Regions from separate parts of the Blautia sp. Marseille-P2398 genome, predicted to be linked through region 2. Evidence: predicted binding sites of a transcription regulator. Region 2 holds the regulator's gene; the other holds the start of a gene.
The links. The regulator NrdR, encoded in region 2, represses ribonucleotide reductase genes. The targets are predictions, from matches to a motif close to CACAANATNTTGTG.
Positions count from the first base shown of each region.

Region 1: nrdD (anaerobic ribonucleoside-triphosphate reductase) is a predicted target of NrdR. The motif match lies at 10,051-10,064, and genes of this name have one in related genera.

Region 1 is NZ_CAXSTD010000005.1:175,411-191,424, forward strand. It holds gene ACESZG_RS07880 (Fur family transcriptional regulator) at 1-29, shown strand, start outside; gene ACESZG_RS07885 (InlB B-repeat-containing protein) at 177-1,181, shown strand; gene ACESZG_RS07890 (AzlC family ABC transporter permease) at 1,314-2,039, shown strand; gene ACESZG_RS07895 (AzlD domain-containing protein) at 2,029-2,346, shown strand; gene dapF (diaminopimelate epimerase) at 2,475-3,326, opposite strand; gene ACESZG_RS07905 (transporter substrate-binding domain-containing protein) at 3,661-4,449, shown strand; gene ACESZG_RS07910 (amino acid ABC transporter permease) at 4,520-5,227, shown strand; gene ACESZG_RS07915 (amino acid ABC transporter ATP-binding protein) at 5,217-5,957, shown strand; gene ACESZG_RS07920 (bile acid:sodium symporter family protein) at 5,959-6,909, shown strand; gene ACESZG_RS07925 (CBS domain-containing protein) at 6,988-7,413, opposite strand; gene asnA (aspartate--ammonia ligase) at 7,522-8,529, opposite strand; gene ACESZG_RS07935 (hypothetical protein) at 8,971-9,960, shown strand; gene nrdD (anaerobic ribonucleoside-triphosphate reductase) at 10,081-12,216, shown strand; gene arcC (carbamate kinase) at 12,380-13,312, opposite strand; gene ACESZG_RS07950 (LPXTG cell wall anchor domain-containing protein) at 14,004-15,815, shown strand.
Region 2 is NZ_CAXSTD010000001.1:58,639-74,652, forward strand. It holds gene ACESZG_RS00230 (polysaccharide biosynthesis protein) at 1-57, opposite strand, end outside; gene ung (uracil-DNA glycosylase) at 103-777, opposite strand; gene hisF (imidazole glycerol phosphate synthase subunit HisF) at 810-1,568, opposite strand; gene hisH (imidazole glycerol phosphate synthase subunit HisH) at 1,570-2,208, opposite strand; gene ACESZG_RS00250 (cell wall metabolism sensor histidine kinase WalK) at 2,428-3,972, opposite strand; gene ACESZG_RS00255 (response regulator transcription factor) at 3,969-4,649, opposite strand; RNA gene ssrA (transfer-messenger RNA) at 5,056-5,404, shown strand; gene ACESZG_RS00265 (aldo/keto reductase) at 5,440-6,447, opposite strand; gene efp (elongation factor P) at 6,560-7,117, opposite strand; gene ACESZG_RS00275 (shikimate kinase) at 7,261-7,785, opposite strand; gene ACESZG_RS00280 (YqeG family HAD IIIA-type phosphatase) at 7,782-8,285, opposite strand; gene ACESZG_RS00285 (citrate/2-methylcitrate synthase) at 8,380-9,741, opposite strand; gene gdhA (NADP-specific glutamate dehydrogenase) at 10,280-11,614, shown strand; gene nrdR (transcriptional regulator NrdR) at 11,752-12,201, opposite strand; gene ACESZG_RS00300 (YlmC/YmxH family sporulation protein) at 12,482-12,736, shown strand; gene sigG (RNA polymerase sporulation sigma factor SigG) at 12,956-13,735, shown strand; gene ACESZG_RS00310 (CDP-glycerol glycerophosphotransferase family protein) at 13,875-16,014, opposite strand, start outside.

The DNA of each region.
Region 1 (16,014 bases), on a different contig from region 2:
AATGTAAAGGCAGTGGCGAAGACTGTTGACTGTTTCTATCAGATGATGTAAACTGAAATACAACTGTTTGGTCAAATTGACTGGGAAGCAGTATGGTGAAGAGAAAAGACAGCGAAATTGCTGTAAGTACCGGTAAAAATAACAGATAATATATGAAATCATAAAAGAAGGCAATAATGAGAAAACAGAAGAGACAGATGTGTGTAAAAAGAATGTTATTATTTTTTCTGGCGTGTGTATTAATATGTGCAGCACCCCCGTCTGCAGCACAGGCGGCAATAATGCAGACTGCTAAGAATTCAACAGTGCAAAAGAAAAAAACATCCACGAAAACAGTTACAATAGAGACTTCAGGAGAAATCACAAAAAAGAAAGTGAAAAGCGGTGGTTCTGTGATTCTTCCTGTGGAAGTGAATAAGAGGGGATATACATTTCTGGGATGGTCAACAGTTCCCGGACAGACCTGTAATCCAATGTATCAGGCATATCAGAAAATTCAGGTTACGAAAAATATTCATCTTTATCCGGTGAAGTATAAATGGAATCAGGAACCGGATATTTATGCAGGCGGTCTTGCGGACAGTGTGGAGAAATATGATAAGATTATTTTTGTGGGAGATTCCCGCACAGCAATGCTTCGCAGTACTCTGAAGCAGCAATGCAGTTCTGACAGTTTAAAGAAAGTTGGATTTGTATGCAAGACAGGAGAAGGGCTTGACTGGATGAAAAAATACGGAGAAAAGGAACTGCTGAATGAAATAAGCGGGATGGATGACAATGCGAAGCCGGTGGCAGTTATTTTCAATCTGGGAGTAAATGACCTGATCCACAAAAACAGGAAGTCCATCAGTTATGATTCTGTTGCGTCAGACTATGCTTCTTATATGAATGGATTATCCAGAAAGCTGACTGCCAGGAACTGTGAATTATTTTATATGTCTGTGAATCCATGTAATACGGCAATGAAATCCACGCGGAAGGAGTCTGAGATCCGCGGATTTAATAACAGACTCAGACAGAGACTGAACGGGAATTTTACATGGATCAACAGTTATTCTTATCTGATGAGATGTGGTTATACGACTCGCTGTGAATTTCGCGGTTATACAGATGATGGTGTTCATTATTCTATGAGGACTTATAAGAGAATTTATGCATATGCAATAAAACAGATCAGATAATCCTGACTGAAACCCGGAGACAGAATACTGTTCTCCGGGTTATCTGTGTGTATCAGTAAATACGAAAGTTGTAGCTGTGAAAGAGTTAAACAGTTATCAAAGGATCACAAAAGGTGACAGGAGGATAGAAACATGAGAAGTGAAAGCTTCAGAAAAGGAGTTAAGGATGGTATTCCCATAGGACTGGGATATTTTGCTGTATCGTTTACATTTGGCATGATGGCAGTTGCTGATGGACTGAGTATCTGGCAGGCTGTGCTGATCTCATTGACAAACGTGACTTCAGCAGGGCAGTTTGCAGGACTTGAGATCATGGTAATGAGCGGCTCTTACTGGGAGATGGCACTGACACAGCTGATCATTAATCTGAGATATTGTCTGATGTCATTTTCCCTTGCTCAGAAATTCAGAAGAGATGAATCTTTGGTTCACCGCTATATTGCAGCATTTGGTGTGACGGATGAGATTTTCGGGATCAGTGCCAGTCAGCCCGGAAAGGTAAGCGCATTTTATAATTATGGTGCCATGTGTGTGGCAATCCCGGGATGGGTACTTGGAACCCTGGCAGGAGCAATTTCCGGAAATCTTCTTCCGGATTTTATGATGAGTGCACTCAGCGTGGCTATTTACGGTATGTTCCTTGCAATTATTATTCCTCCGGCAAAGCAGAATAAGGCAGTACTGGCAGTTGTCGTGGCAGCAATGCTGATCAGCACTTTGTTTAAAGTGATTCCGTTTCTGTCGGAGGTTTCGTCAGGTTTTGTGATCATTATTACTACACTGATCGTGGCAGGGGCTGCCGCATACTTCTGTCCGATAGAGGATGAGAAAGAGGAGGAGGGTGTTCATGAGTCATAATATTTATATTTACATTCTGGTAATGGCAGCAGTTACATATCTGATCCGTATGCTCCCGCTTGCTCTTTCCAGAAAAGAGATCACAAGTCCGTTTATCAGATCATTTCTGTACTATGTTCCCTACGCATGTCTGGCAGCCATGACATTTCCGGCGATCCTTTTTGCCACAGACAGTGTGATCTCGGCTGCTGTGGGATTTATTGTGGCACTGATTGCGGCATATAAGGAGAAAAGTCTTCTTACAGTTGCGTTATTCGCATGTGCTGCGGTATTTATTGTGGAAAGAATACTGGAATTTGCAGTGTAAAAGTTGATAAAAAACGGATACATAACCATAGCTGAATGGTGTGTATCCGTTTTTTTGTTGCGTAATATTGTGACCGGCAGCTGAAGCAGATAAGCTGTCTGTTATTTGCTGCAGTTTCAGACAGTTTTTTATTTCAGAAAGCTTACATCAATTTCACCGTCAAATACTGTGGCAGCCGGGCCTGTCATGTAAACAAGATTCTCCTGTCTGTTCCAGAAAATCTGCAGGTCACCGCCGAGAAGTTTTACAGTGACAGGACTGTCACCGTCTACATGTCCGTTCAGAACAGAAGCGACTGCTACCGCACATGCACCTGTGCCGCAGGCAAGAGTTTCGCCTGAACCGCGTTCCCATACGCGCATTTTTACAGTATGTTCATCGATCACTTCTACAAATTCAGTGTTTACACGATCCGGAAATGCAACATGATTTTCGAAAGCAGGGCCGATCTTTTCAATATCCAGATGGTCAATATCATCCATATAAACAATAGCGTGGGGATTTCCCATGGAAACAGCGGTTATGTAATAGATTTTTCCGTTTACATCCAGAGGTTCATTGATAACTTCCTCCTTCTCTGACACTACCGGAATCTGTCTGGCGGTCAGAATCGGAGAACCCATATTTACCTTAACCTGGGATACCTTTCCGTTTTCTACAGTAAGATCCAGATATTTGATGCCGCTTTTTGTAGCAACAGAAATATGTTCTTTGTCTACGATGCCGTAGTCATAGGCATATTTGGCAACACAGCGGATACCGTTTCCGCACATGGCACCCTGGGAACCGTCAAGATTATACATATCCATCTCGCAGTCTGCGATTTTGGATGGCTTGATCAGGATCAGTCCGTCGGAACCGATACCAAAGTGACGGTCACTGACATATCTGGCTACTGCGGAAGGATTTTCCACAGTTTCCTCAAAACAGTTTACATATACGTAATCATTTCCAATACCATGCATTTTTGTAAATTTCATCAGAAAAGCCTCCTTATTTGGTTAAATATTTATACACCTCTTGTATCATATAGAAAAAATGTTATGAAAAAGTGAAAATTACGAATCTTTTACCGGGAAAGTTTTTCTGTGATCTTCATGTAAAAAAACATTTTGCCCTTCCCGGAACAGTTATGTATTATACATTATATGGAAAATATATCTGTTATTCAAGTTTTACCTTGCATTTTATAGAAAGTATGTTAAAATTAAAAACAAAAATATACAACCGAAACGCATAATTATACGCTGTTGTCTGAAGAAGGTAAAAAGATGGCAGCCGTAGATATACTTTCGGATGCGAGGAGGAAAAAAGATGAAAGATCAAAAGAGATTTGCAGCTCTTGCACTCAGTGCAGTAATGGTATTTTCCATGGCAGGAAGCGTATCCGCAGCTCAGAAAGTTGAATCCAAAGATGATCTTGCAGGAGCAACAATCGGTGTTCAGCTTGGTACAACAGGTGACCTTGATGCATCTGATTATGAGAAAGATGGTTCTACAGTAGAACGTTACAGCAAGGGAAGTGAAGCTGTTCAGGCATTAAAGGCAGGACAGATCGACTGTGTAATCATCGATTCACAGCCGGCTCAGAAATTTGCTGAGAATAATGATGATCTCAAGATTCTGGATGAGCCATTCGAGGAAGAAGAATATGCAATCTGCTTAAAGAAAGGCAATGATGAACTTCTTGACAAGATTAACGGAGCTCTCAAGGAACTGAAAGAGGATGGAACTATCGACAGCATCATGGACAATTACATTGGTGAGGATGCCGGTAAGACTCCATATGAATCACCGGAAGATGTTGACCGTTCCAATGGAACTCTGGTAATGGCTACTAACGCTGAGTTCGAACCATATGAATATCATGAAGGTGATGATATCGTTGGCATCGATGCTGATATCGCTCAGGCAATCTGTGATAAGCTTGGATATGAACTGAAAATTGAAGATATGGAATTCGATTCCATCCTTCCGGCAGTACAGTCTGGCAAAGCAGACTTCGGTGCAGCTGGTATGACTGTAACAGAAGACCGTAAATCAAGCGTTGACTTTACAGATACCTATGCAGATGCAAGCCAGGTAATTATTGTAAAGAAATAAGTATTAAAATAACAAATAACAGAGCTGTTGACGATTTGCCAACAGCTCTCTTTTCGGAACAGAGGTTTTTATGAATAATCCTATGATATTAGCGAATGTAAAAGAAGATTTTTATCTGAACTTTATTAAAGATGACCGCTATCTCTGGCTTCTGGATGGTCTGAAAACAACTCTTATTATCACAGTATTTGCGGTAATTGTAGGTCTGATCATCGGTTTCCTTGTAGCAATCATCCGTTCTGCGCACGATAAGTCAGGCTCCTTTAAGATCCTCAATGCGATCTGCAGAGTTTATCTGACTGTAATTCGTGGAACACCAACCATGATCCAGCTGTTGATCATGAATTTTGTAATTTTTGGTGCTGTAAGCATTAACAAGATCATTGTAGGCGGACTTGCCTTTGGTATCAACTCAGGTGCCTATGTAGCTGAGATTGTCCGTTCCGGTATCATGTCCATTGACCAGGGACAGACAGAGGCAGGACGAAGCCTTGGTCTGAATTTCAGCCAGACCATGCGACTGATTATTATCCCGCAGGCATTTAAGAATGTACTTCCTGCGCTGGTAAATGAATTTATCGTGCTGATCAAAGAGACATCCATCATCGGTTATATCGGTATGATGGACCTGACAAAAGGAGCTATGCTGATCCAGAGCCGTACATACAATGCGTTCTGGCCTCTGATGGCAGCAGCAGCGATTTACCTTGTGATCGTTGGAATCCTTACATGGGGGATGAATAAACTGGAAAGGAGATTAAGAACCAGTGAGCGATAAGAATGTACTGATCCAGGTAAAGGATCTGAAGAAAGCTTTTGGTACAAATCAGGTTCTCGATGGAATAACAACAGATATCTGTCAGGGAGAAGTAGTAGCCGTCATTGGTCCTTCCGGTTCCGGTAAATCTACTTTCCTGAGATCACTGAATCTTCTGGAGGTTCCGACAGGCGGACAGATCCTCTTTGAAGGAACTGATATTACAGATCCGAAGGTTGACATTAACAGACACCGTCAGAAGATTGGAATGGTATTCCAGCAGTTTAATCTTTTTCCGCATAAAACGGTAAAACAGAATATTATGCTGGCACCTGTAGAACTGAAGCTGATGACAAAGGATGAAGCTTCAAAGAAAGCGGATGAGCTTCTGGCACGTGTAGGTCTTCCGGACAAAGCCAATGCATATCCGGATATGCTTTCGGGCGGGCAGAAACAGCGTATTGCCATTGCACGTTCTCTTGCCATGAATCCGGATGTGATGCTTTTTGATGAGCCAACTTCCGCACTTGACCCTGAGATGGTAGGTGAGGTTCTGGAATTGATGAAAGAACTTGCGCAGTCAGGTATGACCATGGTTGTAGTTACTCATGAGATGGGATTTGCAAGAGAAGTGGCAACAAGAGTTCTTTTTATTGATGACGGTAAGATACAGGAAGAGAATACTCCGAAAGAATTTTTCGCGAATCCGAAGAATCCTAGACTGAAAGACTTCCTTTCAAAGGTTTTATAAGATGCTGAGAAAATTTAACAGTTTCATAGAAAAATGGATGGCCCTGGTGACACCGACCTGTCTGTTGCTGGGGGTGTGCTTTCCTGATATTGCCAAATGCGGTCTGCCTTATGTGCCGGCCGTATTTGCATTTATGACATTTGCCGGGGCGTTGAAGTCAAGATTTAAAGATGTGGCAAATGTATTCCGACATCCGGGCTCACTGCTTATTATCATGCTTCTGGTCCATGTGGTAATTCCGACAGCAGCCTGCGGGGCAGGTCATCTTTTCTTTGGAAATAACATGGAGCTGATCACCGGAATGGTACTGGAGTTTGCAGTTCCCACTGCAGTGGTAAGTCTGATGTGGGTGACGATTTATGATGGAAACAGTCCTCTGTCGTTGTCTCTGGTAGTGCTGGATACGGTACTGGCACCTTTTCTGATCCCGGCTACGCTGAAGATCCTGCTGGGTTCTGCGGTGACCATAGATCCTGCCAGGATGATGCGGGAGCTGATATTTATGGTTGCGCTTCCTGCTGTTGTTGCGATGGTATTAAATCAGATCACAGATGGAAAAGTAATGGAAACATGGCCGGGAAAGCTGGCGCCTTTTTCAAAGCTGGCACTGATATTTGTGGTAACGTCCAATTCTTCCAAAGTAGCACCATATATCCGGGATATGAATATGCAGAGGGTGAAGGTTGCACTGGCAATCCTTGTCCTGGCTGCTTCCGGATATGCACTCGGCTGGTTTGTGGCGTATATCTTCCGAAAGGATCGCAGTACGGCGGTTTCCATGATGTATGGAACCGGGATGCGCAATATCAGCGCAGGAGCGGTGATCGCAGCTGCATATTTTCCGGGTGAAGTTATGTTTCCGGTAATGATCGGAACTCTGTTTCAGCAGGTGTTGGCAGCATTGTTCGGAAAGCTTCTGGCACAGAAAAAGGAAAAACAGGAATTTTGTTGAAGTCTGTTGAGGCGTTATAAAGAATATAAAAAGAACTGCCGCATTAGCAATTGAAAAATTGCAATGCGGCAGCTCTTTTTATGAATCTGAAGCCTTTATATATTTCTTCAGTTCTTTGTAGCAGTATTTAATGATCTCTTTACGGGTGATGATGCCGATAAAGTATCCCTGATCATCTACAACCGGAACATAATTCTGGTTAATTGCCTTGTCCAGCAGATCCTCCATGTCAGAATCTGCGTGAACTGCCTTGTATGTTGCTCTTCGCGGGATTGCCATAATGGAAATGCTCTCTGCTTCTTTCAGTCCGGGAACATTTAAGGTTTTCATTCCCCAGAGAAGATCACCCTCGGAAATACTTCCTTTATATTTCCCGTCCAGACTCAGAAGCGGAATGCAGGAAAATTTTCTGTGTTCCATTTTCTCAAGAGTCTGACGAAGAGTCTCATTTTCAAATATATATGCTACATCACTTTTAGGTGTTAAAAAAAATAAAATATTCACTTTTGTATTCGCCCCGTTACATTTGTCTGATAAGGCACTCAGATATACATTGTGTATTTACACATCTGTGTGTCTGTGATTTCTGAGTATTCCAGGTTTATGGCTTTTTTACAGAAGCTGTACTCCTTTTGCTGCTGCTTCTTTCATTACTTCTTCCGGCCACAGGGAAGCATGTACTTCACCGATGTGTGCTTTTCTGAGGAAGAACATACAGATACGGGACTGGCCGATGCCGCCACCGATAGTATATGGAAGTTCTTTGTTAAAGATTGCTTTCTGGAAAGGAAGCTCGCGTCTGTCATCACATCCTGCGATGGTAAGCTGTCTGTCAAGCGCATCCTCGTCAACGCGGATACCCATGGAAGAAAGCTCCAGAGCAATGTCGAGAACAGGATAATAAACAAGGATATCACCGTTTAATTCCCAGTCATCGTAGTCCGGTGCACGTCCGTCATGACGTTCTCCGTTGGTTAAGGTTTTGCCGACCTGCATAAGGAATACGGCACCTTTTTCCTTGACAATCTTGTATTCACGTTCCTTTGGAGTGAGATCAGGATACATGTCGACCAGTTCCTGGGTGCTGACAAATGCGATCTCTCTCGGAAGGATTTCTTCGATGTAATCGTACTGAACAGCCATGTATTTTTCGGTCTTGCGGAGAACGCTGTAGATAGCACGTACTGTGGAAACAAGTGTGTCCATGTTGCGTTCTTCCTTGCTGATGATCTTTTCCCAGTCCCACTGATCTACGTATACGGAGTGGATATTGTCCAAATCTTCGTCTCTTCTGATCGCAATCATGTCTGTGTAAAGTCCTTCACCATGAGCAAAGCCATATTTCTGTAATGCATATCTCTTCCATTTGGCGAGAGAGTGTACGATCTCAGCATTCTCCGGCTGGCCTTTGATATCAAAGCTTACCGGACGTTCCACGCCGTTTAAGTTATCGTTCAGACCGGATGACGGATTAACGAATACCGGAGCGGAAACACGCAGCAGATTCAGTTTTTGAGCCAGTGTCTGCTGAAAGAAATCTTTCACAGTCTTAATGGCAATCTGGGTATCGTGAAGATTTAAAGATGACTGATACCCGTCAGGAATTTTAATCTGTTCCATGAGTGGATTCCTCCTGTAATTTCTGTATTTGCATATTTTATGGCAAACTGATAAAAAATATTGTTGTTTACTGAATATCCATTATCTTTTCCCACGCTATTATAACAGGAAAATGGTAGTTTGACAATTATTACTGTTCATTTGGAAGTATCTCGCGGGATATTATGGTTACGGAGAACAGAACGAGTTACTGTTCACTGGTAATATCCCGCGAGGTGTTTTTTGTGAGCGAAGGTCACAGAAAACCCGAGACATACCGCGCGAATTTATGCGATTAGCATAAATTCTGTGCATCGCGAAGCGTGTTACTGAGAACGGAGTGAGCAGTAACCAGAACGAACAGTAACACAATTTCAGCTTTGCAAGATTGGGGCGAAATGTTAAAATAAATGTGTAAATGAATGAAGCGTTAAATTTATATAAAACTCAGGGGGAAGATATATGGGAAAAAGGTGTCAGGTCTGTGATGGACCAATTGTAAACGGCAGGTGTAAATATTGTGGAATGCCATATAGAAATGATATGGAACTGTATCATCTGAACGAAGACCGTTCAGAGCACTATCGTCATGCTTCGGCAAAGGTGAAAAAAGCAATGGCAGAGAACGAGATCCCTTTGTCTGACAGAAATAAAACAGTTCCCAAAGCTGCAAAAACTTCGTCTGCCAGAACACAGACTATTAGAACGCAAAATACAAAAGTACAAACTTCAAGAATACAAACATCAGGGACAAAGAAAACATCAGGTCAGTCGTACAGCGCACAGACTGCCCGTACATACAGCACCGGAAAAAAGACAGCAAAAAGTGAGAAGAAAAAGAGCGGCAAGGCAGGCAAAATTTTCTGGATCATTGTGCTGATTCTGATGGTAATAATAGGTCAGATGGCAGAGAATTGGGATACGATTGGATACAGGATAGAAGAATTTATCTATGATGAGTTTGACATAGATCTCAACAGTATTTTTGATGACAGCAGTTCTGATGAAGTAAATGAGAGTAATAAGAATAATGAAAGTAATGAAAATAATGAAAGTAATGAGAATAACTGGACAGATGACTGGTCTGAGACTATCAGTGCAGTAAAGAACGGACAGGATGAACAGAGGGGCAATCCGGACTGGTATATGTTCACCGGAGAGAATTATATTGTCAGAACGGATGATACTGCATCAGAGATTGGCGATATAGATGCCAGTGACCAGGGGTATGATTTTACAATAGATCCGGGAGAATACAGGATAGTGTCCGGCTGGGAGAAGGTTGCTCTGGAAATCAGAAGTTCTTCAGGAAAAGATGAAACTGTAAAATTTGACGAAGCAGACCACGAGGAGAAAATAGAATTACATGCCGGGGATGAGGTATCTGTGGTATCTCTGGATGGTCAAGATAATTATCTTGCCATGTATCAAATTCAGCAATATGACGAATAATTTTTTGCCCCTTTCTTTTTGTCAGAGACTGTGCTATACTTGTTAAACGTACCACATATAGAGAGAATTGTGGTGAATGAAAGAAAAAAATACTATATATTGTATATGGGAGCAAAAGGTATGATATATGTTATAAAGAAAGATGGTACGAGAGAAGAGTTTAATTCACAGAAGATCGTAGCAGCAGTAAATAAGTCGGCAGCCAGAATTTTATACACATTTTCGGATAAAGAGAAGGAATTTATCTGCCAGTTTGCGGAAGAACATGCGGAGGCACTGGGAAAGAATGAGATAGAGATCCAGGAGATGCACAACATCGTAGAGGGAGCACTTGAGAGAGTGAACCCGGCAGTGGCTAAGAGCTACCGCGATTACAGAAATTACAAACTTGACTTTATCCATATGATGGATGATGTATATACCAAGAGTCAGGCAATCCGTTATATTGGTGATAAGAGTAATGCCAATACAGACAGTGCGCTTGTAGCTACAAAGCGAAGCCTGATCTTTAATGAACTGAACAAAGAGCTTTATCGTAAATTTTTTATGAATCGTAATGAACTTCAGGCATGTAAAGATGGTTATATTTATATTCATGACCAGTCTGCACGTCTGGATACCATGAACTGCTGTCTCTTTGATGTGGCATCTGTACTCAGCGGCGGATTTGAGATGGGAAATGTATGGTACAATGAGCCTAAGACACTGGATACTGCGTTTGATGTTATGGGTGATATTATCCTGAGCACTGCTGCACAGCAGTATGGCGGATTCACAGTACCGGAAGTAGACAAGATTCTTGCACCTTATGCACAGAAGAGTTACGATAAATATATCCAGGAATTTATGAAATACTCTGACGAGAGCTGGACAGGACGTGAAGAACGTGCGATCGAGTATGCGCTTGACAAAGTTCGCAGAGATTTTGACCAGGGATGGCAGGGGATTGAGTATAAGCTGAATACAGTCGGATCTTCCAGAGGGGATTATCCATTTGTAACTGTAACTCTTGGACTTGGAATAAAGCAGTTCGAGAAGATGGCAAGTATTTCTCTTCTTGAAGTGCATAAAGGCGGACAGGGTAAGGCAGGACGCAAGAAACCGGTACTCTTCCCGAAAATCGTATTCCTTTATGATGAAAATATCCATGGAAAAGGCAAGATCAGTGAGGATGTATTTGAGGCAGGGGTTGACTGTTCTGCCAAGACTATGTATCCGGACTGGCTGTCCATGTCAGGAAAAGGATATATTTCCAGTATGTACAAGCAGTATGGAAAGGTTATAAGTCCTATGGGATGTCGTGCGTTCTTAAGCCCCTGGTACGAGAGAGGCGGTATGTATCCGGCAGATGATAAGGATGTTCCTGTGTTTGTGGGAAGATTTAACATCGGTGCGGTAAGCCTTCATCTTCCAATGATCCTTGCCAAAGCCAGAGCAGAGAGCAGGGATTTCTACGAAGTGCTGGATTTCTATCTTGAGATGATCCGTAATCTGCATATCCGTACCTATGATTATCTGGGACAGATGCGTGCGTCAACCAACCCGCTGGCATATTGTGAGGGAGGATTTTACGGTGGACATCTGAAACCGAATGAAAAGATTGGCAAGATTCTGAAACCAATGACAGCATCCTTCGGAATCACTGCATTAAATGAACTCCAGGAACTTTACAATGGCAAATCCATTGCTGAAGACGGGCAGTTTGCACTGGATGTGCTGAAATATATCAACAGGAAAGTAAATGAATTTAAAGAGAAAGATGGTTATCTTTATGCAATTTATGGAACACCGGCAGAGAGTTTATGCGGACTGCAGGTGGAACAGTTCCGTAAGATGTATGGCATTGTGAAAGGGGTTTCTGATCGTCCTTATGTAAGCAACAGTTTCCACTGTCATGTGACTGAAGATGTAACTCCGATTGAAAAACAGGATCTGGAGGGACGTTTCTGGGAGTTGTGCAACGGCGGTAAGATTCAGTATGTACGTTATCCGATCGATTATAATCGTGAAGCAATACGCACTCTGATTCGCAGAGCCATGTCTTTGGGATATTATGAGGGAGTAAATCTTTCCCTTGCTTACTGTGATGACTGCGGACATGAGGAACTTGAAATGGACGTGTGTCCGGTCTGCGGTTCCAAGAATCTGACAAAGATTGACCGTATGAACGGATATCTTTCCTACAGCCGTGTGCATGGTGATACTCGTCTGAACGAAGCGAAGATGGCAGAGATTGCGGAACGTAAATCTATGTAATATCAGGTCAGGGGTAAACTTTTGAATCTGACATCATAATATGATAATTAAAAGACATATACCGGCAAGATGATATGTATTGCTCTGGTATATGTCTTTTTGTATTGTCAGATAAAATATAGCAATCCTCTTAAATGTATTATTTACGAGGATTGCTATAGAATCATTTAATGATAGTTCCGGTTTTTTCGAAATATCCATCCTTTGCATGCGCAATATCTGTGATGATCGTTCTTCTGTTATCTCCCTTTTCGATAAAAGAGATTCCGGCTTCGAATTTAGGAAGCATGGAGCCTGGGGCAAACTGATTGTCAGCCATATATTTCTTAGCATCATCTACAGAAATTGTATTAAGATATTCTTCGTTGTCCTGACCGAGGTTCAGACTTACTTTCTCAACACTGGTAAGGATCAGAAGAGTATCTGCATTTAATTCCTGTGCAAGAAGTCCGCTGGAAAGGTCTTTCTCAATGATCGCACTTGCACCATGAAGATCGATTCCCTGTTCCATAACCGGGATTCCGCCGCCGCCTGCTGCGATTACTACCTGGCCCGCATCTACAAGTGTGCGGATTGTTTCAAGCTCTACGATTTTCTGCGGTTTCGGAGCTGCCAGGATTCTTTTATAAGTGCCGTCAGCCAGTTTAGTGACAAAGTTTCCCTTGCTTTCTTCAGTTTCAGCCTCTTCTTCTGTAAGGACACGTCCGATGATCTTCTCAGGTTCAGCGAAAGCATCATCATATGGATCAATGACAACCTGTGTAAGGATAGTAGCTACCGGTTTATAAATACCTCGGGAAATAAGTTCTGCGCGGATTGCGGTCTGGAGGTCATATCCGATATAGCCCTGACTCATTGCCGAACATACGGACATAGGTGCAAATGTATAGTCAGGATGTGTTTTGCCAAATTCATTCATGGCTGTGTGGATCATTCCAACCTGTGGACCGTTACTGTGGGAAATGACTACACGATTTCCGGCTTCTACAAGATCTGCGACAGCTTTGGCTGCTTTTTTTGTAGCGATTTTCTGCTCCGGTAAGGTGGTTCCTAATGCTCTGTGGCCCAGTGCAACTACTGTAATTTTTTCGCTCATGGGAATTACCTCGATTCTTTCATGTTCTGTAAATATGATATCTGCGGGGTGATCTTATATATAAAGATTTTTGAAATTTTTTATCACTGATATCATAAATATTCAATCATATTGATATCCTACATTATAAAAGACTGCCAGTAGAATTGCAATAGAAAATAACTCAAAAAACACCTCGCGGGATATTATCAGTGAACAGTAACAAAAAACAAACAGCTCTCACATTTCTGTGAGAGCTGTTTTGTTTTTTTGAGGGGGGAGATAGAGAGTGGTTTTTCATCTATCCAAGACCTATTATATGGGAAAATTATGTTCAAAGTATGTCGAATTTCTGAAACAATCGGTAAATTTATAAAAGAATTATAAACAAATACGAAAAATAAAAAGTGGTATCTTGTTTTTATAGCATAGACATGCTAAAGTAGATTCATCGGCAACAGCCGTTATCAGTATTCTTATTTTCACGCACCGGTCCGGTGCAAAAATTTCCAATTATTTATTGATAGTCCGGGAGATGGTTTTGAATCCTGAGCAGAAACTCTGAAAATCTTATTTATTGTGCAAAACAGAGAGGAGAGATGCGTATGTCTGTGGATATGAACTTATAATCTCGAAAGATACTGTACCGATATCATTCTGACAGTGGAAGTACCTCAGATGACATAGAATAAAAATTCAGGAGAATGAGAGAATGGAAAAAAGAATATGGAATCAGTTAAAAAAAGCAGTCATGATAACGGCTGCTGTCGGGATTTTGGGAGCAGGAGCAGTATCAGCAGCAGAATTTGAAGCTGCAGAGTTATATGTTCCTGCTGTGGGTTTAAAGCAGAGTGCACAGTGGATCGATGAAGAGAAATTTCAGGCAGAACTGACACTGGAAGTGAGCGGTCTGAAAGAACTGTACAAAAGTCAACAGGAAAATACTGCTTCGGAGAACGGACAGTTGCAGATGGAAAATAGTACATGGGATGGCGAAGTGAGAGAAGCAGAAGCAGCAGAAAATACGACAGATGAAGTGGATTCCGAAAATACAGAGTGTGAATCAGAGAGTGCAGTAATAGATATAGAAGATATAGAAAGCGAAGAATACCGGAAGGCAGAAGAAAACGCAGAAGGATCTGACACAGAAACCGGACAGACACAACAGAGTGAGCAGGAGAACCAAAATGAGATCAGGGAAGATAAAACCAGATATTTTCTGACTGTATATATTTCAGAATATTTTCAGGTAAATGCAGAAGCGTTAAAGAATGATCTGCAGGCTGAATCCGTACAGATACAAAATAAGAAAGGTGAGACAACCCAGATTACAAAGCTGACCTGTGAGACTGCACTTTCAGATGCGGAAACAGATATCTTTACCATGAAAGTGCCGGTGTCTCTGCGTGAAGAATATCGTATTTCTTCTGTAAAAACAGATTATCCTCTGTGCCAGGATGCACCGCTTTGCAAAGATTGGGAGGGGACAGGTGCGTATTTCTGGATGAAATCAGGGGATGAAACCCGGACTGTTGCAGAAACTCCTTCAGCTCTGCTTTCCGTACAGGAGGCAAAAACAGGGATCACAGCCCGGTTACAGCAGGAGACGAAAGAGGTACGTGCAGGGCAGAACCTTAATTATATATTGTCTGTAGAGAATACAGGAGAATTACCTCTGGAAAATATAGAGATATCCAGTGTTTTTTCTCAGGATAATATAAAAGCCGAATGGAAACAGGAAGAGGGATTTACTGCAAATGGTATGCAGGGAATTATTTCAGGTCTTAAGGCAGGAGAAATCAGAAATCTTCAGATGACAGTACAGCTTACAGAAGAGCAGGCAGGAGAGCTTATTCATACAGTAACTGTAAAAGCGAAATATCCGGGAAAGGAAGAAAGTATTGGATGTCAGAAATCAGTCGAAACAGAAGTCATTGCATTAAAGGCGGCTTTTGAGGTGGAGAAAACTGCGGACAGAACACAGGCATATCCGGGAGATACGATCACATATCAGATCTGCATCAGGAATACAGGTGAGCGGACACTTCATTCGGTTCTCAGTACAGAAAGATTCCAAAATGCCGGTATTCAGGCAAACTTTGTCAGGAAAGAGGGCGTAACATTAAACAGCACAGGCACACAGGCGCTGATTCCGCAGATCGCACCGGGAGAGGCTTTTGCACTTTACGCCACAGTGACTGTTCCACAATATATGGCAAGTCAGGAATTGATCAATGAGGTAATCGTTACATCTGATGAGACTGGTACACAGGCAATGACATCTAAGGCAAACGTAGAATTAAAGGAAACTGATAATATTGTTACAGTTACGCCGCAACCGGCATCTCTGGCTTCCCAGAGTTATGGATATGACTCAAAGTCCGGAAGTGCTTATACTACTGCTTCCAAACCACGTACAGGAGATGAGACAGAAACGGCTTTGTATATTGTACTGGGGATTTTTGCAATCATGTCCGGAGTCAGTGCATTCTGTTACAGGAAGACAAAAAAACAGCAGAAGTAGAGAAACAACGTTGAAACGACAGGGGAGGTGTGCTATTCTTATATAGAATATACGCTTTAGTAAAACACCTCTGCCTGACTTTAAAGAAATTGCGTTACTGTTCACACATCACTATCCCGCGAGGTGTTTTGGCATGAATATGCCAAAATCCCGAGACATACAAGCCAAAATTCCATTGCCGCAGGCAATCTGGAATGAA
Region 2 (16,014 bases):
CATAGCTGCAATCATCAGAAAGGATGCATTTTTTACTAAATTGTTTTTCTGATTCATGTTATCACTGTGTGTCTTTTACCTGACTACACATTACCTCTTTTCTTATATATTTTCTATCTGCCAGTCGATTGGTTCCAGACCATTGGCAACAAGAAATTCGTTTGTTTTACTGAAATGTTTACATCCGAAAAATCCCCTGTAAGCAGACAGAGGACTTGGATGAGGTGCCTCCAGAATCAGATGCTTCGGATTATTCAGCATGGATTTTTTCATCTGCGCCGGACGTCCCCAGAGCAGAAATACAATAGGACGGTCCTGCTCATTCAGAACCTGGATCGCAGCATCCGTAAACTGCTCCCAGCCGATCCCCCTGTGTGAATTTGCCTGATGGGCGCGTACAGTCAGAACTGTGTTCAGAAGAAGCACCCCCTGCTTCGCCCACTTCTCTAGATAGCCGTTATTGGGGATATAGCATCCACAGTCATCATGAAGCTCCTGATAAATATTCACCAGGGACGGCGGCGTCTCCACTCCTCTCTTTACGGAAAAACAAAGCCCATGAGCCTGCCCGTCATTATGATAGGGATCCTGACCCAGAATCACTACCTTCACTTCGTTTAACGGTGTAAAATGAAATGCATTAAACAGATCATCCGCAGGAGGAAAAATCTTCCTGGTCTGATATTCTGTCATCACCGTTTTATATAATTTTGCATAATACGGCTGGTGAAACTCTCCCTTCAGGGCTTCCAGCCAGTCACCTGAAATTGCTGACATACCTTATCCTTCACCTCTTATATTTTTCGTGGTCATCGTCTGACAGAAATTCCCCTGTCAGACAGATAATCCTTCACCTGAGAAATCTCCAGTTCTTTATAATGGAACAAAGACGCAGCCAGTGCAGCATCTGCTCCCCCTTCGGTCAGTGCATCATAAAAATGCTCCAGTGTACCTGCACCGCCTGATGCGATCACAGGAATGGAGACAGCATCAGCAATTGCTCTGGTAAGAGCCAGATCATATCCTGCTTTTGTACCGTCACAGTCCATACTTGTGAGAAGGATTTCCCCTGCACCCAGAGCTTCCACTTTCTTTGCCCACTCTATGGCATCAATCCCTGTATCCAGTCTTCCGCCATGTTTGTAAATATTCCATCCGCCGTCTTCTCTGCGCTTGGCATCAATAGCCACAACTACGCACTGGCTTCCAAACTTGTCAGCCGCCTCACTGATCAGTTCCGGTCTGTCAATTGCTGCAGAATTTACGGAAATCTTATCTGCTCCTTCTCTCAGCAGTTTCTTAAAATCATCTACAGTACGGATACCGCCGCCTACTGTAAACGGGATAAATACATTGGCAGCAACCCGTCTTACCATGTCAACTACCGTATCTCTCTGTTCGCAGGATGCTGTAATATCGAGAAACACCAGTTCATCTGCTCCTGCTGCATCATAGGCTTTGGCAATCTCCACCGGATCACCCGCATCGCGAAGCTGCACAAAATTTACGCCCTTTACCACACGTCCGTTATTTACATCCAGGCAGGGAATAATTCTCTTTGTAAACATTTTATTTTCCCTCCTTCTCAGTATTGCCGTCTTTTCCCACAGCAGCAAAATTTTCAAGTATCTTCAGTCCCCATTTGCTGCTCTTTTCCGGATGGAACTGGCAGGCAAATACATTGTCCTTTTCTACGGAAGCATGAATACAGGTGCTGTATTCTGTAGTAGCCTTTACAATCTCAGGCTCCTCTGCCTGCAGATAATAAGAATGCACAAAATATACATAGGTCTGTTCCGGGATTCCCTGAAACAGTCTGCCATTATTCTGAAAATGCAGGGAATTCCATCCCATATGTGGAATCTTAAGCCCGGGCGCAGGCGGAATCTTAACAATTTTCCCTTTCAGGATTCCAAGGCCTTCCACCCCCGGTGTCTCCTCGCTGCTTTCAAAAAGGAGCTGAAGTCCCAGGCAGATTCCAAGAAATGGCGTCTTCTTCTCTACAATCTCATGGATCACAGGTACAAGTCCGTATGTATGAAGATTCTCCATCGCCTGTCCAAAGCTTCCCACGCCCGGCAGGATTACTTTATCCGCATTTAACAAAGTCTGCGGATCGCGGGTTACTGTTGTTTCTTCCCCAAGATAATGAAGTGCTTTTTCTACACTTTTAATATTTCCGGCATCATAATCAATTATTGCAATCATGTTATCCTCCTGATGTCATTATCTGTTTTCCTCATTATGGTAATCCAAAGGTTTTCCGGATCACATGTCAGACCGGAATAAAATATCCGATCAAAACGCTCCAATACAGTATAACCCAAAAACAGACAGTTGCAAAGTGCTTTCTTTGCTTCTGTCTGTTTTTATTCCGGTCATACTACCGGTTACTGTTCACTCCGTTCACAATACCCGGATATCTTATCACTGCCTGCAATCCAGAGTGAACCAGAACTCCACGCCATTATCATAATTGCATACCCCATATTTCTGGTTCATACTCTCAATGATTGCCTTAACAATTGAAAGTCCGATACCACTTCCGCCATATTCTCTTGTCCGTGCCTTATCTACTTTGTAGAATTTATTCCAGAGATTTGGGATATCCTCTTCTGGAATCGGAGTACCTGTATTAAATACGGTTACTTTCACACAGTCCTCTTCCTGAAGAACCTTAATTTCTACTTTTCGTTCTCCGTCCAGATGGTTCAGTGCATTGCTTGTATAATTGGTCACAACCTCTTCAATCTTAAACTCATCCGCCCATACATATACAGGTTCTGTTTCTTCAAAAATCACAGTTGCTTCTTTCTGTTCGATCATAATATGCATAGAACCAAGTACACCCCTGATCAGAGATACAATGTCAAATCTTTCCATCACCGGGGCATCTTTACCGGACTCCAGCTGATTCAGCGTCAGCAGGTTTTTGACCAGCTTGTTCATCTTTGAAGCCTCATCCATAATAACTTCACAGTAAAATTCCCTGCTTTCCGGATCATCGGAAATATTTTCATTCAGCCCCTCCGCATATCCCTGGATCAATGCAATAGGAGTTTTCAGCTCATGAGAAACATTATCAAGAAATTCCTTACGCATCTCATCAATTTTAATCTTATCTTCTATGTCTTTCTGAAGCTTGTTATTAGCCGATTTCAACTCTGAGATCGTGCTCTCAAGTTTTCTGGACATTTTGTTAAAGTTATCGCCAAGTACATCAATCTCATTACCTGCCCTGCTTTGATATCTGGCATCAAAATCCAGATCAGACATCTTCTCTGATAATTTGGTCAGTTCACTGATCGGGCGGGTAATACGATTTGTCATCACAAGAATCACAATACCGCTGACCACAATTATGATTATTCCTACAATGAAGTAAAAACTGTTGGAAATAGATGCACTTTCCTTAATACTTTCCAGAGGAGAACGGATCAGGAAATAGTAACCATTATCAAACTGTCCCCAGCATTCCACATATTCCATGCCTGCAAAGCGATCATGCACCTGCCACATGGTACAGGTATCTGTCTTTTTGAGCACACGACTGTGCTGCATATCCTGATCCAGATTATTAATATACCCAAACAGCTTACTGCGGAGCATTTTTGCCATATTATTCTCTCCCCAGTAATAATAACCGCTGTTTTCCTCATTTACTATGATCCAGGTAAGGTTATTTCTGGAACTGCTCCTCTCAATCTCATCCGAAATCTCATCTGTTGCCCCTTTTTTGTCCTCTTCTATATCTGTATCATACTGCAGGATGTCATCCAGATTCATCTGAGACAACACTTCTTTTGCCTCCTCCAGCACTTCTACTTTTTTGGATACATAATATTTTTCAAGAAAAAGACCATTGATCAGAGTAATGGTAAAGATCGAAAGCAGTAACAGACATATAAACACTACTGAAATCTGATGTTGCAGAGTATGAAATTTTTTATCTGTTTTTCCGTTTCCTGTCATTCGTCTACCTCAAACTTGTATCCCATACCCCATACAGTCTTTATATATTCACCTTTATCTCCCATTTTACTTCTGAGCTTCTTAACATGGGTATCAATCGTACGGGCATCTCCAAAGTAGTCATAATTCCATACAGAATTCAGGATCTTTTCTCTGGAAAGTGCGATTCCCTGATTCTCCAGAAAATATGTCAGAAGTTCAAATTCCTTAAAGCTCAGTTCCATAGGCTTACCATCCACAGTAGCCAGATGTGCTGCTTTATCTATAACAATGCCGCCTGCTGAAATCACATCTTCAGGATTATTCTGACCTGTACGTCTCAGAATTGCCTCCACTCTTGCAACAAGGATTTTCGGACTGAATGGTTTGGAGATGTATTCATCTACCCCCAGATCAAATCCAAGAAGCTCATCTCTCTCATCACTTCTTGCAGTCAGCATAATGATCGGAACTTTTGAGTTCTTGCGAATCTCACGGCAAACTTCCCATCCATCCATCTTCGGCATCATGACATCCAGAATGATCAGTGCGATGTCCTTCTCCTCATAAAAGATATCCATAGCTTCTTCACCATTACCGGCTTCCAGTACCTGGAAATTCTTCTTTGTCAGGAAATCCTTTACCAGCTTTCTCATGCGGCTCTCATCGTCCACCACCAGGATTTTTAATGTATCCATTTGATCCCCTCCGTTTTTCTTCATTATTTTCCGAAACAGTTTTTACTTTTTATTTATACTGTTTTCCGAGTATTGTTAAAATCCACGACTGTTCAGCGCCTTTACAGCCACAGCGCAAAATCCGGGAAAATCGCCCTCAGCAACAGATTTTATCTTTCATATGGTTACTATAGCAGAGATTTATGTAAGATTTGTGAACATATGACAGAAAAATTATAAGTATTGCTGTTCACAACACCAAGCAGGCCCAAATATAAAAATCTTCTTGACAAATTCTGTTTTTATTTCTATACTGTTAATCAGTCGATATATCTTATATAATGAATGATATATCAATATTAAAAAGTGCTTTCGTCTCATCACCAGTGCTGTTTTATGAAAAAACAGCGTTGCAGACTCATTTTCAGGGCTTGTACTGGTTTCGACGGGGGCTTTGAAGTTGGGGAAGCCATCCGCAGACTCCCAGACTGCGTACCAACCGGGAAACTAAATATAAACGCAGACGAACAGTACGCGTTAGCAGCCTAATTGCTGCTCGTCAGCCCTGATGCACTCACACTTCAGGAATCTGACGTCAACCATGTGAGAAACCTTGCCGGGTAAGCTTTGCCCCGGTAGATGTATCATGAAGCTACTAAGGTTGTAAGCCTGTCGGTGGGCGTACATCCAAGGGAATGTTAAAACAGCGACTGTGATGGGAGATGCCTCAATGAATAGGCTTTCGGACGCGGGTTCAATTCCCGCCAGGTCCATAAAAAACATCCACAGGGTAATTCCCTGTGGATGTTTTTTATTCACCAAACTGTTGTGCACATTCTTTCAGCATTTCGCGGATTGGCAGATGGTACGGACATCTGGTTTCACATTTGCCGCATTCTATACAGGCGGAAGCCTTCACCGCAAGAGAACTGTAACGGTTTCTTGCCCAGTCTCCCAGCCCGTAACGGTTAAGATAGCCTGCGAACAGGAACACACCCGAAATATCGATTCCCACACTGCATGGAGCACAGTAATTACATCTGCGGCAGAAATTTGTGCCAAGCTGATTCCGTACTGTCTGAACTTCCTCCAATTCTTTCTCGCTTAACGGGGAATCATCAAGACAGGCCTTTATATTCTCCTCGATTTCCTTCTCTTCCGCCATTCCCGGGATCACAATAGTAACGTTCTTATTCGAACAGACATAACGCAATGCCAGCGTTCCATTTTCAATTGCACCACCGGCCAGAGGTTTCATATCAATAAAGCCGATGTTTTTCTCCTCACATTTTGAGATCAGCTCTTCCCCCTGACTCTCTACAATATTATATGGAAACATAATAGTTTCCACCCAGTCAAGCTCCAGAGCCCGGGCAAAAACCTCCACAGAATGAGCGGTCAGACCAATATGTCCGATTTTTCCTGCTGCTCTTGCCTCCTGCAGTGCTTCAAGGGCACCACCGGCCGCCTGCACCTGATCAAGCTGTTCCATACTCGGATTATGCACCTGGTATAATTCAATATGATCTGTACGAAGATTATGAAGACTCTTCTCAATATCTTCAGCCATGGCTTCCTTTGTACGTGCCATGGACTTTGTGGCAATTATAAATCTGTCCCTGATACCTTCCAGTGCATATCCCAGATATTCTTCACTGACCGTATATCCTCTGGCTGTATCAATATAATTTACTCCCCGGTCTGCCAGCTTATGCAGCAGTGTCTTTGTTCCTTCCGCATCAATTTTCTGGATCGGTATCCCGCCAAGGCCCATTCTGGAAACCCTGAGACCGGTTTTTCCAAGTGTTACGTATTCCATATTTTTTCTCCTATTCCAATCAAAGATAAAAACTGCCACCGGATCTTACCGATGGCAGTCTGATTATCTCTTTACAACTGTTAATCAGAAAAAACAACTGGTTTCATCCTGATTATACTCGAGAAAGATATTCTCCTGTTCTTGTATCGATTTTCAGTTTGTCGCCCTGGTTAACGAACAGCGGAACCTGAACCTGTGCACCTGTTTCTACAGTAGCCGGTTTTGTAGCACCCTGTGCTGTATTTCCGGCAAATCCCGGCTCTGTCTCAGTAACTTCAAGTTCTACGAACAGAGGAGGCTCAATAGCAAATACATTTCCGTTGTGGGAACAGATCTTAACCATCTCGTTCTCTTTAACGAATTTAAGAGAATCTCCAACCTGATCTTTTGTAAGACCAACCTGATCGTATGTCTCTACGTTCATGAAGTAGTACAGATCACCATCATCATACAGATACTGCATATCTACACGCTCAATACGTGCAGCCGGGAATTTCTCTGTTGGACGGAAAGATTTCTCAAGAACTGCTCCTGTAATAATGTTTTTGTATTTTGTTCTTACGAAAGCAGCACCCTTTCCTGGTTTTACGTGCTGGAATTCAACGATCTGACATACGTTTCCGTCAATTTCAAGTGTGATACCGTTTTTGAAATCACCTGCTGAAATCATAGTTATATTTCCTCCTTAATAGTACAGTTCAGCAATGCTGTGTCTTTTGACAACAACAGCCGTTCAAAGTGTGTGTCCCTCTCATGCTTTTCTCAGTTTTGTGACACACTCTTATTTAATTTTATAATATTCTGCTGTTTTTTTCAACTATTTTTTACACATGTTTTTAATTTTTCTTCAAGCTGACCAATCAGATCCTCAAATGGCTTGTCTCCTGTGATCATCTCAACATCTGCAAACTTTGTATAAACCGGATCGCGCTGTTTAAGAAGTTTTCTGATCTTATCTTCTTTGTCTTCTCCCTCGATCAGAGGATTGCTGCTGGAATTTTCCAGTCTCTTCTTCAACGTTGCATAAGATCCCTTCAAATATACTACAGTTCCCAGTTTTTTAATATATTTTGCATTCTGTTCCTGCATCGGAAGACCGGACCCCAGAGAAATGATCTTCTGTTCCGGATCATCGATCAGTGCCTTGATCACAGTTGTCTCAAGAGCTCTGTAAAATGGTTCTCCGAATCTGTCAAAGATTTCTTTCATTGTAAGGTTCATCTTCTTTGATACTACGCGGTCAACGTCTACAAAAGGAAGATTGAAATCTTTTGCCAGCCGTTTTCCTACTCTTGTCTTACCTGAACCCATAAATCCTATGATAACAATATGGTTCATGAATTCCCCTCCTCTTTGCGGTAAAAATATAGTACAATTCTTTCAAGATATCGTTTCAGTACGATCTGAATCTCTTCTTTCGGATTGAGTGGTTTCACCAGAATATTCCGGATTCCTGTGCGTTTCGCACCATATATATCAGTAAAGAGCTGATCTCCTATAAAAACTGTATTACTTCTGTCTGTCCCAAGAAGTTCCATTGCCCTGATATAATTTTTTGTTGAAGGCTTGTGTGCATTCTCGATAAACTGCGCTCCTATCGCATCATTAAAAGAAGAAACTCTCTCGTACTGGTTGTTTGACAGAAAACAGCATTTAAATCCAAGTTCCTTCAGATGTGCAAACAACGCACATGCTCTCTCATCTGCCGGTGCACCATGAGGTACCAGAGTATTATCTATATCAAACAGAAGTCCTCTGTATCCCTGCGCATACAGATCATCGAAGTTTATCACATAGGTAGAATCCAGATATTCATCCGGAAAAAAGCAATTAAACATCCGTAGTCATTTCCTTTATTTATATTTTTCTGAAAACAAGATCAGCGATAAGTGTCTGACAGTACGCTGTCCCCGAAATACTGAATCATTATGATCAGCGTTCATTAAGAGGAACATATACTGCCGGTTCCAGAACATTCTTATATGCCGGACGGATGATCTTATCTGCATTAATGAGCTCTTCCATACGGTGCGCACTCCATCCTACGATACGTGCAACTGCAAACATCGGTGTATATAATTCCAGTGGCAGATCCAGCATACTGTACACAAAACCGCTGTAAAAGTCTACATTGGCGCTTACACCTTTATAAATACGACGCTCTTCTGCAATTACTTCAGGTGCCAGACGTTCCACCATAGAATACAGGGCATAATCTTTCATTCTGCCTTTTTCCCTTGCCAGAGTTTCCACATATGCCTTGAAAACTTCAGCTCGCGGATCAGACACTGAATAAATCGCATGTCCCATTCCATAGATCAGTCCCTTCCGGTCAAATGCCTCTTTATGAAGAAGTCTCTTCAGATATGTCCGGACCTCGTCTTCATCCTTCCAATCCTTAACTTCCTTCTTCATATCATCAAACATCCTGACAACTTTAATGTTGGCACCGCCATGCTTTGGTCCCTTTAATGAGCCAAGTGCTGCGGCAATCGCAGAATATGTATCAGTTCCTGATGAGGAAACCACATGAGTTGTGAATGTAGAGTTATTACCTCCGCCATGTTCCATATGAAGGATAAGCGCAATATCCAGAATCTTTGCCTCCAGATGTGAATACTTCTTATCCGGGCGAAGCATTCTCAGAATGTTCTCTGCTGTGGTAAGTTCTTTCTTCGGATTATGGATATAGAGACTCTTATCTTTAATATAATGGTTATAAGCCTGATATCCATAAACAGATAAAAGCGGAAATACACTGATCAGATTCAGACACTGTCTGAGCACATTCGGCAATGATGTATCGTCAGGGTTGGTATCATAAGAATATAAAGTAAGCACACTTCTGGAAAGCCCGTTCATGATATCCTTGCTCGGAGCCTTCATTATAACATCACGCACAAAATTTGTAGGAAGTGACCGCTGATTTGCCAGAAGCTGTGTAAAATCTGCAAGCTGTTTCTTATCTGGAAGACTGCCAAATAATAAAAGATAGGTAACTTCTTCAAATCCATATCTGTCATCTTCGATAAATCCTCTGGTAAGATCTTTGATATCATATCCTCTGTAGGAAAGACTTCCAGCACATGGAACTTCTTTGCCATCAACGATCTTTGTGGCTTTCACATTAGAAACCTGAGTCAGGCCTGCAAGAACCCCTTTTCCATTAATATCACGAAGACCTCTCTTCACATCATATTTTGCATACAGAGAAAGATCCAGACTTGTATGTTCCTTGCAAACCTCCGTCAGATTTTCAATTTCAGGTGTTACTTTGGTTTTAAATCCCGCCATGTAATAAATCTCCTTTCTTCACAATTCTCTCGATAATGATTCCCTCCTCGTTTCTGTCATCGCAACAATTTGTAGATGCACATCTCTGTAAATATTATAGCATTTTTTTCTCTTTCGGTCTACATCTTATATATTCTGTTTCTGAACATAAAAAAACAGATTACCGCTTACTGTTCACGCACTACTGTCCTGCGAGGCATTTTTTAACCGAATCAAGTAAGTCCCCTGCTTCAATTGCGAATATCCGCTTGACTTTCCATTTGCAGTTTCTTACGGATACATGGCAATATAAGAACCGAAACGTACAGTGCGAATTTACGCAGTTTTTATAAATATACTGTATTTTTTAGAAATTGCTATAAATTGTATGGATGATTTTTAACATTTTCTCATACTTGGCGCCATTTCGCAAGTACAAATTTTGTTCAAAAAATTTTCATAAAAAAATTTTCATTTGGCTCTTTCCATTTGTAACACTTTAGTGTATAATAACGTCGATTTAAAAAATAATTATACGATGGACGAGGAGGAAATCATAATGTCTTATACTGAAGAAGTATACGAAAGAGTCGTAGCACAGAATCCAAATGAGCCTGAATTCCATCAGGCAGTAAAGGAAGTTTTAGACTCCCTTAAAGTCGTAATCGACAAAAATGAAGAGAAATACCGCAAGCTTTCCATTCTGGAACGTCTTGTTGAGCCTGAAAGAATCATCTCTTTCCGAGTTCCGTGGGTAGACGATAAAGGTGTTGTACAGGTAAACAAAGGTTATCGTGTACAGTTCAACAGTGCGATCGGACCATACAAAGGTGGTTTAAGATTCCATCCGTCAGTAAACCAGGGAATCCTTAAATTTTTAGGTTTCGAACAGATTTTCAAGAACTCCCTTACAGGTCTTCCGATCGGTGGCGGTAAAGGTGGTTCAAACTTTGATCCTAAAGGAAAATCTGACAGAGAAGTTATGGCATTCTGCCAGAGCTTTATGACAGAACTTTCCAAATATATCGGTGCTGACATGGACGTTCCTGCAGGTGATATCGGTGTAGGCGGACGTGAGATTGGTTATCTGTATGGACAGTACAAGAGAAACCGTGGATTATACGAGGGTGTTCTCACAGGTAAAGGTCTTTCCTACGGTGGATCTTTGATTCGTACACAGGCTACAGGATATGGTCTTGTATATATGCTAAACGAAATGGTTAAAGCTAAAAACGACACAATCTCCGGTAAAACTCTCATCGTAACAGGTTCCGGTAATGTTGCCATCTACGCAGTAGAGAAAGCTGCCGAACTTGGCGGTAAAGTTGTTGCTATGTGCGACTCCAACGGATATATCTATGATCCGGAAGGAATCAAACTTGACATCGTTAAAGATATCAAAGAAGTAAAACGTGGACGTATCAAAGAATACGCAGATCGCGTAGAAGGCGCTACTTATACAGAAGGAAAAGGTATCTGGAACATCAAATGTGATATCTATCTTCCATGCGCAACTCAGAATGAACTTGACCTTGATGCTGTTAAGATCCTTATTGCAAACGGATGCAAATATGTTGCAGAAGGTGCAAATATGCCTACTACCCGCGAGGCAACTGATTACCTTATGGCAAACGGTGTAACATTTATGCCTGGTAAAGCAGCTAATGCCGGTGGTGTTGCTACTTCCGCACTTGAAATGTGCCAGAACTCTGCAAGACTTTCCTGGACAGCAGAAGAAGTTGATACAAAACTTCATCAGATCATGGTTGATATCTTCCATAAAGTTGATGATGCTTCCAAGCGTTATGATATGGAAGGCAACTATGTTGCAGGCGCTAATATCGCAGGCTTCGAGAAAGTTGTAGATGCTATGATCGCTCAGGGTATTGTTTAATTTATTTTAGTTAATTACCCCCATAAAAATACACATAAAGAGCCGGCGGGATATTATTCTCGTCGGCTCTTTATATTTGCCCGTAAATCCTTTCACACAGAGCATTCATACATTACTTGTTCACACAGAACTCTTATTTAATTCATAAACTTCTTCAGCTCGTCCATAAAAGTACTGACATCTTTAAATTCTCTGTATACAGACGCAAAACGTACATAAGCAACTGCATCCAGATCTTTCAAATGTTCCATAACGATCTCACCAATTCTGGTGCTGGAAATCTCTTTCTCTTCGGTATTAAAGATTTCTCCCTCTATGGCATCCATCATCTCTTCAATCTTATCTATGGATATTGGTCTTTTATAGCAGGCTCTCAGAATTCCCGACTGAATTTTACTGCGATTATACTGTTCTCTGTTCTGATCTTTTTTGATCACAGTAAGCGGAATACTTTCCACCTTTTCATATGTGGTAAATCTCCTTCCGCAGGCATCACACAAACGACGGCGACGGATAGAATTGGTATCTTCTACCGGTCTGGAATCAACTACTCTCGTATTATCCTGATTACAAAATGGACACTTCATACGACGTCCCCCTTTAATTCGTATTACTGTTTTCTGCTTATGTACTATATACTTGATTCGGTTAAACGGCTACAAATACGTTACTGTTCACTCCATTCTCAGTAACACAAATACAAACAGTTATATATAGTTTTATTATACTGTATTTCTATTTAAGGTGTCAATAAAAGGACTTGCATAAATTTTTGCAAAAATACATAAATTGTTATCAAACGCATATCAGATTCTGAAAGCATTGGCACGACAGTCTGATTTTAACCGGAAGGACTGTATCTGATTTATGAAAATCTGTGAATTAAAGCAAAAAGAAGTAATTAATATCTGTACCTGCCGCAGTCTCGGATGTCCCATTGATGCGGAATTTGACTGCAAAAGCAGTCAACTCACCGCCCTTATACTTCCAGGCCCCGGAAGATTCTGCTGCCTGTTCGGACGTGATAATGAATATATCATTCCCTGGGAATGTATCAGCCAGATCGGGGACGATATCATCCTTGTGAAAATAGACGAAGAAAAATGTTTCCATAAAGGCTGATATTTCACCGCAGAGAATTGTCAAGGACCTATATTTTTTATATTTTCCCGGTCAAAGTATAAATCCACTGCTATATGAGAATCATTCTTACTGAAGTATATGACAACTATTCGGCAGCCACTGTCCTTTTTTTATTTCCTGAAATGATTTCGGAGGATCCTGGCTCATATCTGCGAATAGTCGGTTTACATCCAGAGATAATAAGGAGGATTCAATAAGATGGCACTGAACAAAGTTGAAATCTGCGGAGTCAATACGTCGAAACTTCCTGTTCTTACAGCAGAAGAAAAAGCGGAACTGTTCAGACGGATCAAAAGCGGCGATGAACAGGCACGTGAATTGTACATTAAAGGAAATCTACGTCTTGTTCTCAGCGTAATACGACGATTTCAGAACAGCAGCGAAAATGCCGATGACCTTTTTCAGATCGGATGTATTGGTCTGATCAAGGCCATTGACAACTTTGATACCACTTTACAGGTAAAATTTTCCACTTATGCAGTTCCAATGATCATAGGCGAAATCAGACGATATCTCAGGGATAACAACAGTATCCGCGTCAGCCGTTCTCTTCGTGATATTGCATACAAAGCAATCTATACCCGCGAAAATTATATGAAGCAGCACCTGAAAGAACCTACAGTTACCGAAATTGCACAGGAAATTGGTATCGAAAAAGAAATGATCGTATATGCCCTTGATGCTATCCAAAATCCTGTGAGTCTCTTTGAACCGGTCTATACAGAAGGCGGTGATACTCTTTATGTCATGGATCAGATCAGTGACAAAAAAAACAAAGAAGAACGCTGGATTGAAAATCTTGCTCTCCGCGAAGCTATGCAGAGGCTGAACAGCCGCGAAAAGCATATCATAGAACTGCGCTTCTACGAAGGAAAGACGCAGATGGAAGTAGCTCAGGAAATCGGCATCTCCCAGGCACAGGTCAGCCGTCTCGAAAAAAATGCACTGAAATCCATGCGTAATTATCTGCGTCCATAAAATGATAATTCAAGATCCGTATTCAGAAAAGCAGCCTGGCCCAATACCTGCCAGACTGCCTTACATATCTTTTAAAATATACCGTTTTCCGCCTCTTTCCAATGAGGTTCTGATCTGTCTGTGAAGCTTCAATGAAGCTTTAACACTTCAACAAATTCTGCCAGTTTTCTATATTAAATATCTGCTTCACATCCAGAGCCCCTGACATTGCAGGAAAGAACTTCTTCATATCAGTAAATACCAGAGCATAGTCGAACTTTGACATTCCGATCATCCTGCGAAGCTCACGCCTGTAAAAATCCAGAAGCATCTCCGGCACTTCTGTTTTCTTAGATTTCATAAACTTTTTATGACATACATATTCTTCGTCCGTAGCCGGGTAGGAACGCTTCCAGTATAAAACCCTGATTTCTTTTGGCAGACTATCCAGTTTCTCAGAAGACTCCTCTTCTTTTGCACCATTCCCGATCAACGTCACATCAAAATGCTCATAATCCACTTTGTTCAGAAATTCATAGAATGCCTTTGTCTCCTGTGTATCACTGAAATCTCCTGCATATACCAGAAGTTTTACTTTATCTGTCTGATTCAGATATATCGGATTTACCGGTTCTTTTCCATCAAGCAGGACTTCTGCTATACGTTTGCATGCTTTTCCATCATCTCTCGGACATATCTGTTCTCTTGCTTTTTCATACTTCTCTTTACAGGAAGCAGCCACTCCCGGAAGATCCTTCAGAAGTTCACCAAGCTTCTCAGGGGTAGACACTGCCGGTCCCGGAAGTTTGTCAAATCCGAAGTACAGACCTCTGTAATCTTCAAAATTCTCCGCATCCGGCACATAAAACAGAATCGGTTTTCCTGTCAGCATGAAATCATAAAAAATACTGGAATAATCAGAAATCAGTACATCTGTCACTGACAAAATCTCATTTGTATCCATTGTTGCAGGAATAAATTTTGTCTGCGCATCACCAGGTTCCATGGCATTCTCTTTCATATAGTGATATACGATCTGATGAAGCTTGACAAAGATCTGATATTCATTTGTATCTATACTGTTCTCCATTACATTGATCAGCTTATAGACATCCTGCAAATCTGTATCCGGACGGCTGTATTGTTCGCCTCTCCATGTCGGTGCATAAAGAATAATCTTTTTATCTTCCTTTACGTCCACTCCGCAATCCTTAAGTTCCTGTATCACTTCTGCTCTGTCACTGTCAAAAAGCTTATCATTACGCGGGAAGCCCTCTTCCAGCACTGTGCCTTCATACAGATTCTGCATTTTATACGAATCTTTGTATGCTGTCTTTGTCATATAAGGTCCGGAGGAAACTATATAATCTGCACTGAGCAGATTTCTTGCTGTATTTCCCTGAGAAATATTTGCTCCCGGAATATCAAATCCCATATTCTTCAGAGGAGTTCCATGCCAGGTATCGATCAGTACCTGACCTTCTCTTTTAAGGAAATAGCTTGGAAAGCTTACATTATTTACCAGATATTTCACTGTCGCAAGTTCTTTACAGTATTCCTTTGATTTATATTTTACAAATCGCACGTTCGGATATTTTTCGTATTTTTCAATTTGTTTTCTGTTATCCTCAAAGTCCTCAAGCACCCAGATATGGGTATAATCCTGATACTCTTCTTTTTCAAGAAGATACAAAAACAGAGCATAAGGATTACAGATCATACCACGTCCGCCAAAAGCTTCATAAAGAATTGTATTATCTCTTATCTGGTATTCCTTTACAAACTCGGCATAGCTGGTTCTAAGCGGATATTTCTCCCTGCACTCCAGAATCTGTTCTTCATTTTTCATATAAAAGGTCTTGATTCCCATTACACGATTAAAAAGACGATTCCACTCTTTAACTGCCTTCTCAATGGCAAAGTCCTCAGATTTCCAGATTGCATTTCTGGACATCTCTCTGCGGAGTTCTTCATCATGTGCCAGCTTCAGCATCGCATCTGTAAATTTCTTTGTATCAAAAGCTTCCGGCAGATATCCTGTTTTTCCATCATCGATAATCAGATCCATCGCTCCTGTATGGAATGCGATGACAGGAAGACCAAATTCAAAGGCTTCCATGATAACCATCGGCCATCCTTCCCACCTGGATGGAAGAAGGAAAACAGAAGAATTCAGGTAATACTTCTCCGGCTCATTTGTATAACCGACAAAATTAACTCTGTCCTCAATACCACGTCTCTTTGCATCCGCCACAATCTGATTCCAGAGATCACCGGCTCCGATAATATCCAGCTGCCAT